2 regions of the Shewanella morhuae genome follow, and region 2 is predicted to be linked to the other one. Evidence: riboswitches for the same ligand, from Rfam matches in the RefSeq annotation. Region 2 holds a riboswitch; the other holds the start of a gene.
What was found. A riboswitch is a leader RNA that binds a small molecule or an ion and turns the genes downstream of it on or off. The one in region 2 is predicted to bind thiamine pyrophosphate.
Positions count from the first base shown of each region.

Region 1 (9,726 bases), 240 kb from region 2:
TACCAACGTGCATTTTCCCTGCCTTTTTTTCTGTAGAACACCATACAATTGTTTAATGTTAAAGCTCGTTTCATATGCAGTAATAGTGCAATTTGGCGCTAAAAAGTTGAGTCTTTCTTTAGCAACTAACGCTTTATTGAGCCCGATATCGGCATCGCTAAATAACAATTGCCTTGGTAGGTTTGATACTTCCACTTTATCCATATCAATTAGCGTTAATTCACCCACTCCCGCACAAGCCAAATACTGCGCTGCTAATTGTCCCAAACCGCCGATGCCAACAACGACCACATGGGCATCGGCCAATCGTAATTGGCCGGCCTCGCCCACTTCTGGCAGTAGGACTTGCCGTGAATAACGCATAAAATCTTTATCATTAAGCGTGTTGCACTCGGTAATAGCGTCAGGCTTATTCATAACTTGCATCAGCTTTGCTCCCATACTTGCCTTAATTGAATAAACGCTGCAAGGGGATCCGATGCTTGTGTGATTGCGCGCACCACAGCAATATTACTAACCCCCGTGGCTTTTACCATTGCCACATTATCGATATCAATGCCGCCAATGGCGACTAAGGGATAGTGATCTTTGAGTAACATTACATAATGTTTGAGCTTTGCTAATCCTTGAGGGGCTGAAGGCATTTTTTTAGTCGTGGTTGGAAATATATGCCCAAGCGCTATGTAGGATGGCGAATATTGGTGGGCTAATAGCAACTCAAAATAACTGTGGCTCGATATGCCGAGTGCGAGCCCCGCGGCTTGAATGGCCGCTAAGTCGGTAACGGCGAGGTCTTCTTGACCTAAATGTACGCCAAAGGCATGGTATTTTATCGCTAACTGCCAGTGATCGTTGATAAAAAGCTGAGCATTAAAATGCTTACCTAAGGCTATAGCGGTTTGAATTTGTGCTTCTAATTCAGAGCCAAGCACAGATTTACCTAAATCAGATTCGGCTAACCCTGCAGTAGTTAACTTGCTGATGTCGGTTTTTATCCGTAACTGCACAGTTTTAACGCCTGCCGCTAATAAACTTTCCAGCATGGCTAGGTCATTCACTACGGGATAAACACCCAGATCGGCATCGAGCACTTTAAAACCGTGGGATAAAATATTTTGAGGTGGCGTCGAGGCTATTCTTACCTGAGCGGTTGCTTGCTCTGTTGCGGAGAAAACTGTTGCAACTAAATCATCAACAACATCAAGGTGTTGGTTGAGTTGATGACTAGTAAAATTGCCATCACATAGATTTATCTTGGCATAGCGGAACACATCATTAGGCCAACCCGTACGGGCCAACGGTCCTGGACCTTGCCCTAAACCAATCGCCGCGCTTAAGCCTTGGCTCACATAGGCTTTCGCAACAACAACTGCATCTTGCAAGATAAAACCTTGTGCTAACACAGCGGCAATTGCTGATGATAAAGTACAGCCGCTGCCATGATTATGGCGAGTATTAACCCGCTGGCTGGCTAACCAGAAGCGCCCATTTTGATGCAGCTCAGAACTTGCGCGCACTTGACGACAAACTAGATAATCCTCGGCAAGCTCAAGATCCCAGCCATTGTACTTGTGAGCGTTAGCCTGAGTTTGAGCATAAGTGTTATCGTGAGTTTTAGCATGAGTATCATCAAGAATATCAGTGCTGCCAAAGCTCACATCGCCCCCTTTAGCGAGCACACTGCAATCAAGACTCTGGGATAAAGCCAGTGCCGCGGCAGCGAATTGCGCTTTCGTTGAAACATCACTGTGAGTTAACCGCCCAAGTTCAAGCACATTGGGCGTGATAAGTTCGATTAAACCTTTAAAAGGCTTAAAATCTAAGGTTGTTTGAGCGGTGTTTTTATCTACTGCTAATGTATCGCCGCAACTGGCGACCATCACAGGATCAACAATCACAGCCACCGATGGATAGTGGATTTTAAAACCTGCTATCCAATCTGCCAGCAATGCCAGTTGATTCTGATTTGCCAGTAAGCCGATTTTTATCGCTTCAGGCGGCAAGTCTGACAGTAAAGTGGTCAGTTGAGCCATTAACATCGCCGCAGATACCGGCTCAACTAAAGTGACCGCCACTGAACTTTGCGCCGTCACTGTGGTGATAACACTACAGCCGTGACAGCCTAAATCTTGAATTGTCGCTAAGTCCGCCTGAATACCGGCGCCACCACCACTGTCTGAACCAGCTATAGTCCAAACAAACGCGGGACGCGCGGTATTCATGGGCAATTTCCCCCCATGAATACCCTGCATAATTAGGCTTCCCCGACTTCAGTAACAAGCTTATTTTTGGCGTGATAAATCTCGGCGCCCGAGGCGGCAAACTGTGCAGATTTAAGCGCCATGGCCGCTTCCAATTCTTGCGGTGTTTTAATTGTGACTTGCATTGCTACTTGCGCAGTAGTTTGAGTCGCTGCTTCGAGTTGCGATGCTTTGGCTTCTGCCGCCTCTAAACCCGCAGCATAGGCGCGTACATCTTGGGTGATTTTCATCGAACAAAATTTAGGGCCGCACATAGAGCAGAAATGCGCTACTTTAGCGGATTCTTGTGGCAAAGATTCATCGTGATAAGCACGCGCGGTTTCAGGATCGAGCCCTAGGTTATATTGATCCTCCCAGCGAAATTCGAACCGCGCCTTTGCCAGCGCATTATCACGAATTTGCGCACTTGGATGACCTTTCGCCACATCGGCGGCGTGGGCGGCAATCTTATAAGCAATCAAACCTTGCTTAACATCTTGTTTATTCGGTAATCCTAAGTGTTCTTTTGGCGTGACATAACACAACATAGCGCAGCCGTACCAAGCGATCATGGCCGCGCCTATGCCGGAGGTGAAATGATCATACCCTGGTGCAATATCGGTGATTTGTGGGCCAAGCGTGTAAAATGGCGCTTCATCGCAGTGAACTAGCTGCTTGTCCATGTTATCTTTAATCAGCTGCATCGGGATATGTCCCGGCCCTTCGATAATGGTTTGTACGTCGTATTCCCATGCGATTTTGACTAGCTCACCTAAGGTTTCAAGCTCTGCAAACTGGGCCGCATCATTAGCGTCGGCAATCGATCCTGGACGCATGCCATCACCCAAAGACAGGGATACATCGTAGGCGACGCAAATCTCACAGATCTCACGAAAATGGCTGTAGAGGAAGTTTTCCTTATGGTGGCTCAAGCACCATTTGGCCATGATTGAACCGCCGCGGGAGACAATTCCTGTGACGCGCTTAGCCGTCATCGGCACATAGCGCAATAACACTCCAGCATGAATAGTAAAGTAATCAACACCTTGCTCAGCTTGCTCAATCAAGGTGTCGCGAAACACTTCCCAGGTTAAATCTTCTGCCACGCCGTTTACTTTCTCCAGCGCTTGATAAATCGGCACTGTACCGATTGGCACTGGCGAGTTACGGATGATCCATTCGCGGGTTTCGTGGATATAACGCCCCGTGGATAAATCCATTACCGTATCTGCGCCCCAACGAGTTGACCAAACGAGCTTTTCGACTTCTTCTTCGATAGAAGACGTCACCGCAGAGTTACCAATATTGGCGTTCACTTTCACCAAAAAGTTACGCCCTATGATCATAGGTTCAGCTTCGGGGTGGTTAATATTCAGCGGAATAATTGCGCGGCCACGGGCGACTTCAGCACGGACAAACTCGGCGGTAATCGGCTCGCCGACTAAGGCACCAAAAGCTTCGCCCTTGGCTTTACGATTGAGGATTTCATCCTGCACTTCTGCAAGTGCCATGTTCTCACGGATCGCCACATATTCCATTTCGGGAGTAATTATCCCTTGACGGGCATAGTGCAATTGACTGACTCGTTTGCCCTGCAGCGCTCTGCGTGGGCGGACAATTGCACTCGAACCCGCCTCAAAACGTAGATGGTCTAAACCATCATCGGCGAGTCTTTGTTGGGTAAAGTCTGAGGTCGCGCAGGGTAATTGCTCTGTATCGTTGCGGGCTATAATCCAGTTTTGTCTTAATTTACCAAGGCCTAGACGCACATTGATGTCGGCATCTGGATCAGAATAAGGGCCGGCGCAATCATACACGCGGATTGGCGGATTTTTTTCCATGATAGGCGCATCATCTGTTCCGCCCACCAGCGTGTCAGTCTGCAGAATTTGCCGCATGCCAACGCGAATATCGGTACTGGAACCTTCGAGATAAATCTTTTGTGAATTAGGATGTTGTAATGGCGCTAAGGTATCGATAAAAGCTTGAGCCTGCGCGCGAGTTTCGCGGCGACTCGGCGCCTTAGGCACGATTGATTGACTAGACTCAGCCGATGTATTAGCCACTGTCGATTTATTAGGTATTGTCGATTCTGGCGCTGTGATTTCTATCGCATTGGCAGCTACAGCTGGGTTTTGGTTTGAACTGGACATAAGCAATCTCACGTTAAAAAATGGAGTTGCTTGTCTGGAGAATTGAGTTGTTGATAGCTGGACATGGCAATCAATTTTTGTGGCCAACACTGGCTTCAAAAATTGAGTTACCCTGCTCAATAACAATTAAATCTCAACATTAAGTCTTAAAACCCTGCTGAGTAAACAGGTGTTAAAGCCGTCTATTTTGGCGATTTAATCTGTGTTATTACGCTTGTTTCCTTCGCAGGTTTTAACCTGATCAGGTTCAACGGATCCCGAATAAACGGTCTCAGCCAAGAGGCACTCCGACAAGATGAGTGCGCAGTATAGACAGAAGCGGCAGCAACAAACAAGGAAAAAAGCAATTAAAAACCTTAACTACCAATCCGAAATAAAGATTCATAATTTATTGTTTTTAATTGATTAAATTAAATTAAATTAAAAATATCATAATTAGCATGAAAATAGATCATAAAAGAAAGTCACTATTTATGGGGTTTTAGCATCATTTTATTTAATCGAGATTGAATGGCATCATCAATAGCTTGATTGATTTTTTTGCCACTGCAGTCAAATGGGAAGCCTAAATTTTCGGCGTAAGGATTAACTTGAGTGCCGACTTGTACCACGCGATAACAAGTATCCCCTTTACGCACAATACGATTTGGATCTAAGGGTAAATCTAGGCTCCTTGTGCCACCGAAATCATCGGCGTTAGGGACAAATAACACTTCCATCTCAGGGCTCATTTCACTCATATTCGATTTCTGGGTGAATTTATCGGCCCGTTCAATGACGAGATCATCGAGCGCTTGCTCACGCCGACGTTCAAAATATTGCTGGGTGAATAAACTCATGCTTGAGCTTGTCGTTATTGTGCTCTCACCTTCTGCTGCGGGCGAACTCTTACCGCCAAGCTGCGGCTTTATTTCTGTGGTATCAAGCGCATTAGTTGTTTTTTTTGCCGTCACTTCCGCGTGCTGAACTTCACTTTGGGCACTTGATTGAGTTTTATTAAATTGAGATTGGCTCGATTGAGTGATGTCCGGTTTAACCGTATCTGGCTTCACTTTTCCCTGATCTACTTTTTCAGGCACGACCTTTTCAAATATTGGCATAGGCTTAACTTGAGTTGTAGACGTGGGAACAGCTGTAGGCGTAACAGAACTTTCCGCTTCAGTCTTATCCTCGGCCTTGATCTCTGTTTCTAACGTAGCGCTTTCAGCCTTCTCTACCGCGGGAGCATAAATAAAATAAGCTTTGAGCGCCGTCACTTTAGGGCCCCGGCTTTCTGTTTCTGTTAATCCAAAGGGATTTAACTGCGGGCGCCACAAAATGCAGATAAGTAAAAATAAACACACATGCACTAAGATCACAAAAAATAACAGGCTTAATCCTTTGAAATATGGCTGACGAGCACGCAAAACTGATCCTGTCCCCAATACATGAGCACTGGTTTGTATTGTCCCAGACAGTTCAAGTTTTGATTCAGACTCAGCAACCAATTTATCTTGATCTTGATGTTCAGTATGGATTTCTTGCAGTACCAAATCTCGGGTTTTAATTTGAGCTATGCCTTTGATGTCATCCTTAGAGGCTGAATGGCCTGCACCGCGATTGAACGCTGACGACTCGGCATCAGTGGTAAAAACAGGCGTTTGAGCAGTATCCAGATCACCGAAGTGATGATCAAATGCAATAAAAGTCTCTCCTTCTGGCGATGTGACCGAAAAAAGCAAAGCACTATCCGCATCATCTCCAATCGCTGTACGTGATGCTGGAAATAAAGGCGCGGCTTTGGGTTGACGTTGAAAAGGCAAAATCCATCCTTAGGTTTTGTGTAGTCTCAATTGATTTCGATGATGCTTAACGTGGAACAATTGCACTCAAATCCAATATCGAGTTGCTGAATATTGAAAGAGAATTATCCAATGATTGCATTTACTTGCGAGTGCTCAACGCAGATTAGAGAAGGCAAACAGGGTAAAGTTCAACGCGAATGCAACACGTTACAAGCGCAGTGCTTACGCTAATGCTTAGTAAGACACTTGTCAGTCGAGACAAATAAGGCTGGGAATTGAGATCACAATCGCGCTAAATTGATGGGCAATGGTTTGTTAACTCTTATATCTTGAAGCAGATAACATCATAGATGCGCTGACGGGAATGCAAGATGGCGTTAAAAATCTAAAAGGTGAAAACAATATAAGCCAGTCAAAAATTTAAGCTTACAAGTGTACGCTTAAATATGGTGATTTATTTTCCTAACTGATAGACTCAGTCATTATCGTTTGCGAGTGTGTATCTACTATGTCGAATCACAGTATCATCGAACAACAAAATACAGACACTGTCCCAGCTAAATCTGGGCCGTATAGTATTAAAGAAGAGATCGCTAATAGCGTATCCCATGGCTTAGGTGTTATTGCAGGTATAGTGGCATTGGTGCTGATGTTACTAAAGGGGCAAGATCACCTAACGCCAATTCAACTAACAGGCGTTGCCATTTATGGTGCGAGCATCATAGTGCTTTTTCTATGCTCGACCTTATACCACAGTGTTAGCCATTCAGGCTGGAAACATAAACTTAAGATCGCTGATCATTGCGCCATTTACTGCTTGATTGCAGGAACTTACACCCCTTTGATGCTGATAAGCCTACAGGGTACGCAGTCAATAGTGATGTTAACGGCAATTTGGTCGCTTGCGATTGGTGGGATATTATTTAAAACGCTGTTTATTCATAAATTCAAAAAGTTAAGCCTAGTGTTATATCTCGCCATGGGTTGGCTATGTGTCACTGTGATAGGCGACTTAACAGCGGCCATGTCGCAGTTAGGCTTTAATTTATTGATTTTAGGTGGCTTATTTTACACTTTAGGTGTGGTGTTTTACGTTGGTAAACGTATTCCATTTAATCATGCTATTTGGCATCTATTTGTGCTTGGCGGTGCGATGAGTCACTTTTTATGTATCTATCTAACGGTAATTTAAAGCCAAATCAGCGCTAATTGTATGCCACATACTATTCATATTTTATCTCTATACTCTTTCAAACGTTTCTCAAATATCGCTATTAATGACGGGTATTTAACTGGGCAAACAGCGATGCTAATACCATCGCTTGCTCATCACAGCCATATTGATGCCAAAGCGCAATAATACATTCTGCAGTGCACAAACCTCCCTCTTGTTGATTACGCCGCAATATAAAGGTGGATTGCTGTGTCTGTGGCGGTAAGCTAATCCTTGCTGCGGCTTTAAGATAGGGGCTTTGGCGCAACATCTTTCGCGCCTCCTGCCACGTAGCATCTAAAATCACCACCTGCTCAGGCATTGCTGGTTGTGATAATGGGTCAGTTTGCATCAGTTGTAAGCCATGTTCAGATAAACCCATCTCTATTCGGTCATTCGCAAGTTCGGCATCCTCCGCTGGAAACAACAATTTAGCTTGCTGTGATGCGAGCATTTCGATTAGGTTTTTATCGGCAGCCACTCTCGACCAAACAATACTCATCACCTTGGCAGGAAAAGCATCTAAGGCTAAACGGCCAGTATTAGTTTTACGAGTAAGCTCGCGTTCATGGGTCAGTAAAATAATCTGCATCGCTTTCCCGCCTTCGAAATACAGCTATTTAAATCAATCCATTAGCTGATTTGATAATTATAAGCACTCTAAAACGATCTGTTTGAGTAAAAACGTTTCTCGTTCAATCGATTGACCTTTCTGCGGATTATTACGCTGTACTTTTTCATTGTGAGCAATCGCTTTATGGATATTTAACCATTTTGGCCGCATACCATTTTTAATCTCATGGGCTTCGAGCCGAGTCTCGCCTAACCCCCGCTGACCAAGAGTCGTATCAATACGGCACACATAACAAAATGATTCCATGTGCACTACGTTTGCACCTTCACGATACCAAGGCCTGAACTCTTCATAACGACCAAACGGCGCTAATATTTGAATAGCCAAAGCCCCTGTCTCTTCCTGTAACTCGCGGATAAGCCCAGCTTCAAGACTCTCGCCATCATCTATTCCACCGCCAGGCAAACTGTAATCATGATATTTTTGGGTATAAAGCAGCAAAATATCATCACCCAATAGCACAATTGCACGGGCTGCTCTGCGATAAAAAACACGAGCTGTTAATAGATTAACCGCGGGATCTTGGGTAGATTTAAGTAGACGCATGCCCATTGCTCAACATTAAAAAAGAGCAGCATAAACGAAAACTGCACTATTTCAGAGAAAAAACTACCTTACATTCAACTAAAGTAACCTACTTAGTTGGCCTTATACTGTGAGCGAATGCTATGGTAATCAAAGTCAAAATGGATTGTTATAGATTATGGCTATAAGCCAAAACAATCACCGTACACTTTTTAGGCTCTTCACTTGTTGTGTTTATAAAGCTTAACCAGCATGTTATTAAACAGCTACAAACCCATTGATATGAGCAGCACGAATTAGTTAACCATATAAAATAAAACTTTAAGCGCACCAAAAAGTCATACTCTACGAATAATTGGCTATGACAAACCATATGCAGGTATTTGATAACCAACCTGAAGAAACGCAGAGCTTATCCCGAGTCCAGCTTAACTGCATATCCATCCGCCTAAATAAGCATTGCCAATGGGTGATGCAATAAGGGAACAATTAGATTAATCTGACACTCTTTCCCTTGCCTAATGGTGTATCTGTTGCAGTACACAGCGAATTTATTAGAAATGCGTAGTTTTAAGCGTTTCGAAACTGAACTAGCACATTTAGGCTTTATGCACTTTAAACCGCAAGCGCCGCTACGCCCATGGATACAGCATTATTTTCATCTACAAGTTGCGACGCATTTCCCTCAGAGTGTTGAACAGACATTCTATCCTGATGGCGGCACCAGTTTGAGCTTCTACTTTCCAGCACAAACCCATAACCGCAGTATCGACCAACCCAAGGTGCTATTTCACTGCGGTCAGCATTTACATTGCCACACATTTTTACCTGGCATAGAACAACTGACCGTGCGCTTTCATCCTGGTGGCGCTTTTCATTTGCTCGGAATCGAAGTGCAAGATATTCAAGGTGTCACTGCAGCAACATTCATTGAGGCAGCTCAATTACAGCTAGCAGGATTAAGCCAACTATTATCTCAACTTGCGGATACACATCAGCCAACACAGCGTTTCGTGCTACTTGAAAAGTGGCTGTTACAATTAGCTAAACCGCAACTCGATATGATGTTATCGATAGGAAAATGCTCAACCGTTGGATTAGTACAAGCAACTTTACCCAGACTTATTCAAACTCAAACCCGTTTAGAAGATTTCTACACGCAGCTACCTTTAAGTCG
Region 1 is NZ_PYSG01000002.1:1,389,905-1,399,630, reverse strand. Features, by position in the region: gene C9I43_RS06660 (HesA/MoeB/ThiF family protein) at 1-426, opposite strand, end outside; gene thiE (thiamine phosphate synthase) at 426-2,252, opposite strand; gene thiC (phosphomethylpyrimidine synthase ThiC) at 2,255-4,393, opposite strand; TPP riboswitch at 4,595-4,693, opposite strand; gene C9I43_RS06645 (hypothetical protein) at 4,861-6,195, opposite strand; gene trhA (PAQR family membrane homeostasis protein TrhA) at 6,686-7,369, shown strand; gene C9I43_RS06635 (tRNA-uridine aminocarboxypropyltransferase) at 7,452-7,982, opposite strand; gene C9I43_RS06630 (NUDIX hydrolase) at 8,040-8,570, opposite strand; gene C9I43_RS06625 (AraC family transcriptional regulator) at 9,071-9,726, shown strand, end outside.
Region 1: another riboswitch for thiamine pyrophosphate. It lies ahead of thiC (phosphomethylpyrimidine synthase ThiC); the one in region 2 lies ahead of C9I43_RS05630 (TonB-dependent receptor).

Region 2 (9,726 bases):
TTCTCCAAGAGAATAGTGCTGTAGCTGCGCCTCAAATTGCGCGTTGACTTGTAAGTTATCCGCGGCGATTAAGTTATCTCCAGCGCTCAAGCCTGCAAAGTGAGCTGGGCTACCTTGGGCTACGCTGACGATTTTTAATCCCATTGGCGCAGCTTGAGTTTTTGCGCCAAAAGCAATCTTATAACCTTTATGTTGTGTACCACCTACATCTTGCGGGCCCTGACTCGCGCGAAGGGTAAAGTCGACGCCAAATTCAGTTAGTAGCGGCGCAAGAGGAATATCATCAGTATTATCTAAATAGGCAAAGATAGCGTGGCAATCACGATTAAGTAGCCGCTCAACAATCGCTTGGTGGCATTGGTCTGTGGTGCCTTTATTTTGTAGTGCGTATTCTTGCCACAATATTCGCATTACATCATCGAGGCTGTATTGGCCTTGGGTTTCACTGCGCAGGATTAAATCCAAATACAGTGCGAACAGTGCGCCCTTCGTGTAATAGCTAATAATGGCATTTTGGGCATTTTCATCTTGCTTATAAAACTTGGTCCAGGCATTAAAACTGGCGTCTTTAATGGTTTGTTTAAAGCGACCTTGGCTGCGATACACGCGGGTAAAGGTTTCGCTGAGCATATCCAGATAATCCTGTTGACTCACACGTCCAGCCCGGTAGGTTAGAAAGTCATCGTAATAAGAGGTGATCCCCTCATAGGCCCATAGCTGCGGTGTATAGGTTTCGGCATCGAGTTTATAAGGCAAAAAACATTCTGGCTTAATGCGTTTAACATTCCAGCTGTGAAAATACTCGTGACTACATAACGATAAATAGGTGCGGTAATCATTATTAATAGGCGCATCTAGGGTGAGCGGTAAGTCTTTACGTGAACACATTAATGCCGTTGATGCCCTATGTTCTAGGCCACCAAAACCGTTGTCTAGTACTGTGGTCATAAATAGATAACGCTTAAAAGGTGCAGGGGTACCAAACAGGTTAATTTGATACTCGCAAATGGCTTTTAAGTCTTGGCAAAGTCTTGGCATGCAGGCGCGGTGGCGACCATTTAGCACGATATCATGTTGCACACCGCAGGCATCAAAACTGGCAAGGCTAAATAAGCCCATTTCAACGGGATGATCGATAAGCTCATCATAACTCTCGGCCGAAAATTGGCCAAAAGCAAAATCATCGCCATTAAGTCTGGTCATGCTGGTGGCAAGGCGCCAGTCACTTAATGATGACTCCGTTGGCGGCAATATAGTGACAGTGTGCGAACTATCTTCAACACCGTGGGCGGCTAAAAATACGCTACTGCCATTAAAGAATCCATGGGTCATATCTAAATGCGCGGTACGCACCGATAGATCCCAAGCATACACTTGATAAGTTAGCGTTATTTCAAGGCTACTATTGTCAACCGACCAAGTTTGCTTATCTAATTGTGTGAGCTTAAGGGGTTGTCCCTGCTTATCTTGGGCTTTGAGCTCGATAATGTTTTTTGCAAAATCACGCACCATATAACTGCCAGGTAACCACGCGGGAAGGCTAAAAACCTGTACTGATTTTGGTTGGCGCAGTGTCATTGTCACTGCAAATAAGTGGGCTTTCGGATCAAGTGGAATTATCTGATAGTGGATCATAGTTATCCTGCAAAACCTAAATGTTTTAATGGTGGCCATGCTGCCAAAAATACCCGTAACAGGCAAATAAAAGCGTAATTCTCTATCAATACAAAGCGTTTAATGACTCTGGCCAGAATCCTAAAACTATATCTATTTTGTATACTGCATTTTTTATTATGTTCATATAAAAGGGAAGTCGCATGCGCCAAATGTCGATATTATCGTGAGTGCTAAACTCGCATTTCGCGCTGACTTCAGTATATGATACAGGTAATTAACCCTAGGAGGACGCCCCATGGCCGAAGAAACGATTTTCAGCAAAATAATTCGTCGTGAAATTCCCGCAGATATTTTGTATCAAGATGAATTAGTCACCGCGTTTAGGGATATTTCGCCTAAGGCGCCGACCCATATTCTGATAGTACCTAATCATTTAATCCCTACGGCTAACGACATGAAAGCTTCAGATGAGTTAGCGCTGGGTCGTATGATGACAGTGGCGGCTAAATTGGCAGCCGAGGCTGGGATAGCTGAAAATGGCTACCGATTGATTATGAACTGCAATCAACATGGTGGACAAGAGGTGTACCATATTCATATCCACCTTGTTGGTGGTGAACCTTTGGGCCCTATGTTGAGCCAAGGTTAATGAAATTAAATACCGACTTTTTTCCACTAACACAAATGGCGCAGCGATTTGTGGATCAACTGGCGCAGTGTCGCAGGCTTGGTTTAAGCGTACTTGAGGCAAGCGAGCACCACGTGCTGATTGAACTGCCCTACAGCACTGAATTAATTGGTTATCCTGACACGGGGGTCATTCACGGTGGGGTGATTACTACTTTGATGGATACCGCTTGTGGTAGTGCGGTGGTCAGTGCCATTTATCAAAAATATCAATCATTAGAAATTTCACCCACGTTAGATTTACGGGTGGATTATATGAAACCCGCCCAGCCACATAAACCCGTATATGGCTTTGCTGAGTGCTATCGGTTGTCATCGAATATTGCCTTTACCCGCGCTATTGCTTATCAAGACAGCATTGATCAGCCTATTGCTCACGCGGTAGGGTCTTTTATGCGCATAAGCCCTGAAATGGTGGGTGATGCCTTTAGGCAAGCACTGATGGGCGAAACTGACACAACGATAGGCGCGGTGAGTAAAACTCGCTTACCACTGGAGGCTGGAGCTCCATCACAAAGTATGCCTGTTACAGCTCCAATAGATGTGCAAGGCATTGTAAAGCGAGCTACTGAGCTTAATGACTTTGGGCATTTGCTCGAGCATGTGCCTTATGCCAAATTTATTGGCATGAAGGTTGAGCGTTTTGGTGATGAACTGATTTTTAAACTGCCGGCTAAAGATGACAATATTGGCAATCCGGTGTTACCCGCTATCCATGGCGGCGTGATTGCTGGGTTTATGGAAATGTCAGCGATTGTACAATTAATGGTCTTTATGCAAACGGCAAAGGTGCCTAAAGTTGTCGATTTCTCAATTGATTATTTGCGTGCGGGTTTGCTTAAGGATAGCTTTGTAGAATGTCGGATAACCCGTCAGGGGCGACGTGTTGCCAACGTCAACATTAGTTGCTGGCAGACAAACCGTAAACAGTTAATTGCTACCGCGCGGGCGCACTTTTTGATAGATTAACCTTCAATCCATTGCTGATGATTATTGAGCCTTAACAAGGTAAGTCTGAGCAATGAACTATGAATGCTTAAGCTTAACGTAATGTTAAAACATGGGTTTAGTTGAGTACGATTAGCGGTAGGTTTACTGTAAAATGATGCGCATTGGCTGCGTATTTTGTGGCGTGACAAGGAGAGAGAAATGAAGCAAATTTATAGCGGATTAATATTGGCCGCCGCACTAGCATTAGGCGCCTGCGCCTCGCATACTGCGGGTATTTCAGTGAATTCTCAGGGCGAAACACGCGTAGACAACAGTAGCTTTGCTCGTAATATCGCCGTTGAAAGTGTTGATGCACGCCGTATTGCCGATGTAATACAAGCATCGGCGCTAGTGGTAAGTAAGTCGTCAACCGATATGCGTGTGCAGTATAAGTTTACTTGGTACGACGCCAGTGGCTTTACCATTGAAGATGAAGCGACCAGTTGGAAATCAGTTAAGTTGCACGGTAAGCAACAACTGCAAGTCACGGCAGTGGCGCCAAACAGTCAAGCTGTTCGATTTGATGTGTATGTGCGCGAAACCTTTTCAAACTAATTATCTGAGTTTTGGCCATATCGCTTTAATGCCGCATCACGAAGGGCGGTTGTTTTAGCCTGCGATTAATGCCCCATTTCCAATATAATATTTTCTTGGCTTGGCTCTTAGTTGAGGCAAGCCATTTTTATTGGGTAAAAATCAATCATCAACGTGGCATTAAATACGCATGTGAGTATTAAATCCGGACATTAGTCCTAAAAACATTCTTTAATTGGATACTACTATCAGAGTATTCAACATGAGGATATAAACATGACAGCCCATATTAATGCTCAACCCAATGATTTTGCAGAAACAATAATTATGCCCGGCGACCCTCTGCGGGCGAAATATATTGCAGAAACTTATCTTGATGATGCTGTTGAAGTGACCAATGTGCGTAATATGCTAGGTTATACGGGGTTTTATCAGGGACAACGTATTTCGGTGATGGGCCATGGTATGGGCATTTCATCGATGGTGCTTTATGGACATGAGTTAATTAATTATTTTGGCGTTAAACGTATTATTCGCATTGGCAGTTTAGGTGCGACGCAAAAGCATGTACATATGCGCGATGTGATTTTAGCGCAGGCAGCGGGTACTGACTCTCCAACTAATGCTAAACGCAGTAGCGGTTATCAGATGGCCACGTCGGCGACGTTTTCCTTGCTACATAAAGCGTATACCAAAGCGAATGAAAAGGGCATTAGTGTTAAGGTCGGTAATATTTTTAGTGGTGATCTTTATTACGATCCAGATGAAGATATGATCCCCGCCTTAGAGCGTTTTGGGGTGCTCGGTGTTGATATGGAAGTCGCAGGTCTTTATGGTTTATCACATCAATTTGGCATCGAATCACTGGCTATTTTAACAGTTTCTGACCACTGTTTAACCGGCGAAGAAACGACCGCTGAAGAACGTCAACTATCCTTTAATAATATGATTGAGCTCGCATTAGCAACGGCGCTTAACTAAATAGTTAGGTGCTTTTTGGCGCTTAATTTTTGTACCCTAATTTCACTCATGGAGTGACAAAATGAATAATAAAATAACATTAACGGCCATTAGTTTTCTTGCCAACTTTATTATGGCAGGCTTTGCGACACAATTCGGTATGTTGATTGAACCCATTGCGGAGAAGTTTTCCGCCAATGTGAACGAAGTCGCTTCTATATTTTCACTGCTCAATGGCGGGGCTTTAGCAGGAACAATTGCGGCTTTTTTCTTTATTGAAAAAATAGGTATTAAAAGAATTACCCTCATAAGCTATAGCTTAATTGGACTGTGTGCGGTGGTATTACATTTCACGACATCACTCCAATGGGTGATGTTCGCAATGACGCTAATCGGCTTTTGTGGGGGAATAGGATTATGTATTGCCGGTACTATTGTTGTGTCTGTATGGCAAGAAAAACTGCAAAGTACGATGTTAGTGGTGCAAGATGCCACGTTTAATATCGCCGGTGTTATCTTTCCTTTAATTACCACTTATGCACTGACTCACTCATTATCATGGAGTTACAGTTATTTAGCCGTAGGTTTAGTTGCACTAGGCACAGTTATGCTTACGTTATTTACTAATTTCGCACTATGCGAGCAGGGCACTCAGGCAGAAGATAAACAAAAATCTGAATGGAACCTAGGAATTATTAGCGGTGGAGTGGGCTTATTTTTAGGCATGTTGGCCCTGTATACATTTTTAACTTGGGCGCCTTTATTTGTAAAACAAAAGTTTAATATTCCCTTTGAGGATGCAGGTAACATCATTACCCAGTATTGGTCTGCTGCTTTAATTGGCGCCTTAATTTCAACGCTTATAGTAACTCGCGTTAAAATAAATCACTTCTTATTAGCGATTATTACTTTGGCTATGGTGATTACCGCGGCGATTGTTACTACCGATAATATTGAATGGGTCGGTTATTTAACCTATGGCTATGGTTTCGTCTGTGCGGCCTTATATAACGCATTTATTGCTTATGGTGTGTCTTTTGTTAAAAAAGCCAGCGGTAAGAATGTGTCTTACATCTTAATTAGCGGTAGTGCGGGGGCGATGTTTAGTCCTGCGATAAGCTCCATGTTTGAGCAGATAATTGGATTACAGACAGTCATGTATGTTATTCCATTATTTTATGCTGTGATTTTAAGCTTGTTGATTGTTTCTAGCCGGATGAAACCCCATTTAAGTGCGTAAGTGGCTTATCTAAAATGTTAACCAGGGTGATTGTTAAATCGAGCAGAGTTTAACAATCCCCTTATTTACCTTCTTCAACGAACGCTTTTAAAGCATTAAGATCCAAAATACGAATACTGTCCTTTTCCCGCTCAATTAAACCCAACTCTTCAAGATTTTTTATTGCTCGTCGGTAAACTCTATCGGTGGTAGCGAAACGTTCAGCCTCTAAATAACGTTTCGTAAACCCATCCACAGGTAAGTCATTTAAGTGCTGATGATAAAGATCAAAGGCAATGTTATAGCTAATTGGATACAGCATACGTCGAGTAAAAATATCGACAGTATCCTGATAATCGATAGCCATGGCACTGGCAAAAAACAGCGCCAATTGTGGATGTTGTGTGAGCGAAAGTTGCAGTTTGTCACCACTAATAATAGCAATCTCTAAAGGCTCATTCGCTATGATGTCAAGCTGGCAACGATACTGGGTAAAAAACTCCATTTCGCCAAATAATTGTGAGTCACAATTCATCGTACCTAGTTGAAAGCTCCGTCCATTTCTGGCGGTATGGCCTAGGGAGACGCGACCTTGCTTCACAAACACGAGCGATGAAAAAGCTTGCCCTTGTGTCATCAGGTGTACACCTTTTTTCAATGCTTTAGTTTCGGTGACGCATTCCATAATGACCCGTTCAATTAAGGGATAATCTTGTTCCCATCGTTGGTTAAAGCGTCCTTTAGCCAGTGGTTTTAGCTGCATAAACAATCTCTCAATTATTGCGATAGCGGGAGTTTACAGCATTATGCTTTAAGGCGGCTAAATTCACAGGGTATGAGCCACAGTGTTAATCAATTAATGGATAAATGTTCGTATTTGATGTGTGAACTTAAGCCACATGGTTGATTTTTTTAAACATAGATATGTCTGTCATCCTCTGGCATTACTCAGTATACTCATGTCTGCCAAGGGGTGTTTGTCGTCAATTAATGTTAATAATTAATATGAGTGACTGCAAACTGAGATGTCTTTCGACAAACCCTTAGAACCTGATCCGGCTCATACCGGCGTAGGAATGGGCCAATCAACAGCACACTTCTGAATCGCTTATTCGTTGCCGGATCTCAAACTAGATATTTGAGGTCCTATGTTTAACAGTAAACCATCATATTTTACCGCGTCACCCACGCTATCTTTAACGCGAGCACCATTGGCTTTAGCTATTGCTGTTGCGTTGAGCACACCTGCATTTGCACAAACCGAGGCGCTTGATAAATCCGATCCCGATAAGGATATGGAAATCATGGTGGTAACGGCAGATTTTCGCGGCGCCAGTTTAGAGAAAATGCCTTCTAGTATTACAGTTATCGATGCGCAAAAAATTCAAGATGAAAGCGCACAACATTTTGAAGACTTACTTAACTCTATTGCTAACGTTAACTGGTCAGGTGGCAGTTCGCGGCCGAAATACTTCCAAATTCGCGGTGTAGGTGAACAAGAACAATACCAAGGCGCGCCCAATTCTTCTGTTGGTTACATCATTGACGATATCGATTTATCCGGTATCGGCATGGTGTCGAGCATGTATGATTTACAACAGGTTGAAGTGCTGCGTGGGCCTCAGGGCACACGTTATGGTGCTAATGCGTTAGCGGGGTTGATTTATTTAAAGAGTAATGACCCAACGGATGTGTTTGAGCATGGCGCTGAAGTGTCCTTGGGGGATGATGATTTACGTACTTTTAGTGGTTTTAGTTCAGGGCCTGTAACGGACTCAGGTAAACTGCTGTACCGCGTTTCATTGCAGCAACATCAGCAAAATGGTTACCGCGACAACCTGTTTTTGGGCCGCGATGATACCAATAATCGTGATGAGTTTAGTGGCCGCGTTAAGCTGCGTTGGTACGCCACTGACGATCTGCAATTAGATTTGACTGTGTTGCATGCTGATTTTGATAATGGTTACGATGTATGGAGCTTAACCAATTCTCCTAAACAAACGACCTCAGATGAGCCCGGTGTCGATAGCCAGCGTACTACTGGCGCGGGTTTTAAGGTCACGTATTCGGGCGCTGAACTATTTGAGCTGACCTCGCTAACTTCCTTTGCTAATACCGATCACCATTATAGTTACGATGGCGACTGGTCTAATTCAGCTTATTGGGCGGCAAAACAATGCACTGATGATGGTATTCAGTTCTCATCGTGTCAGTATGATTATTTCTGGGATAAAACGGGCCAGCGTAAAACGCTATCGCAAGAGTTTCGTTTAAGCTCTACTGAGCAAGGCCGTATTTTTGCTGAAAGTACCGACTGGTTACTCGGCGTATATGCGATGAATCTACAAGAAGATAACCAATTGTATTCTGAGTACAATACTTTCGCCGATGAAGTTTTAGACTCTGAATATGAGGCAACTAACTACGCACTATTTGGTCAGCTCGATACCGATTTAGGTTCCCAATATGCCTTGTCTGTGGGCTTACGTTTAGAGCAGCGTAACAGCCATTATTCTGATACAAACCAGGATGATTTCGACCCAAGCGAAACCATGTGGGGCGGACATATTGCCTTGAGTAAAATGCTTAACGACTCGCATAATGCTTATCTGCGTGTAGCGCGGGGCTATAAAGCGGGTGGGTTTAACATGACCTTACCGGTTGAGCTGAATGATAAAAAAGAGTTTGATACTGAGACATTGTACAACTATGAAATCGGTCTTAAATCCCATTGGTTAGCAGGACTTGTCGATACGAATCTGGCGTTATTTTATATGGACAGACAAGATCAACAGGTGGCTGCATCGCTACAAGATCCAAATAAACCCCAGCGTTTTATTCTATTCACTGAAAATGCCGGTAGTTCAAATAACTATGGTGCTGAACTCGATGCGACTTGGTATGCCACTGATAATTTGCAACTTTACTCAAGCTTAGGTTGGCTAGAAACCGCCTATGGTAATTATCAATATCAGGATAAATATGGCACAGATGTCGATTTAACTGGCCGTGATTTAGCCCATTCTCCGCATTTTACTTACAGTCTTGGCGGCACTTATCGGGCTAATTCAGGCTGGTTTACTAACCTCAATCTGAGTGGTAAGAGCGATTTTTACTATTCTGACAGTAACGATTCCCGCTCAGAGCCATACACGATTGTTAATGCTCGCGTTGGATATGAAGCGAGTACATGGTCTGCTTATTTGTGGGGCCGCAATCTATTTGATGAAGAATACGGTGTGCGTGGTTTTTATTTCGGTAACGAGCCCGACAGTGGTTGGGCAGAAAAACAATATATTCGTTACGGCGATCCGCGCCAGCTTGGTGTAACGGTTAACGTTAAGTTCATGTAATCAAAAGTATAATGACCAGGTTAATTATTTAATCGCTAAGGCTGTACCACCGTTTAGGCTACAGCTTTCTTAATCTACTTACGTTTTAAGGAATCAAAATGAAACTCACAGCAGAAATTAGCATGTATCCATTAAATGAAAACTATATCGACCCGATTAAATGGTTTATCGGCCGCGTGGATAGCTACCCCAATATTGAACGCGTAACCAATGCGATGGCAACCCAAGTTTGTGGCGAATATTTAGATGTGATGACGATGCTTGCAACCGAGATGAAAGCCGCTAATGAAAAATGGGGCAAGGCGGTATTTGTGTGTAAATTTATCGGCGGTGAGTTGGATTTAGCTCACAGCGAATAGGGCTTTA
Region 2 is NZ_PYSG01000002.1:1,146,337-1,156,062, forward strand. Features, by position in the region: gene C9I43_RS05595 (M61 family metallopeptidase) at 1-1,635, opposite strand, end outside; gene hinT (purine nucleoside phosphoramidase) at 1,913-2,266, shown strand; gene C9I43_RS19205 (PaaI family thioesterase) at 2,266-3,273, shown strand; gene C9I43_RS05610 (YcfL family putative periplasmic lipoprotein) at 3,454-3,849, shown strand; gene deoD (purine-nucleoside phosphorylase) at 4,105-4,809, shown strand; gene tsgA (MFS transporter TsgA) at 4,871-6,028, shown strand; gene C9I43_RS05625 (Crp/Fnr family transcriptional regulator) at 6,090-6,770, opposite strand; TPP riboswitch at 6,967-7,101, shown strand; gene C9I43_RS05630 (TonB-dependent receptor) at 7,156-9,360, shown strand; gene C9I43_RS05635 (hypothetical protein) at 9,459-9,719, shown strand.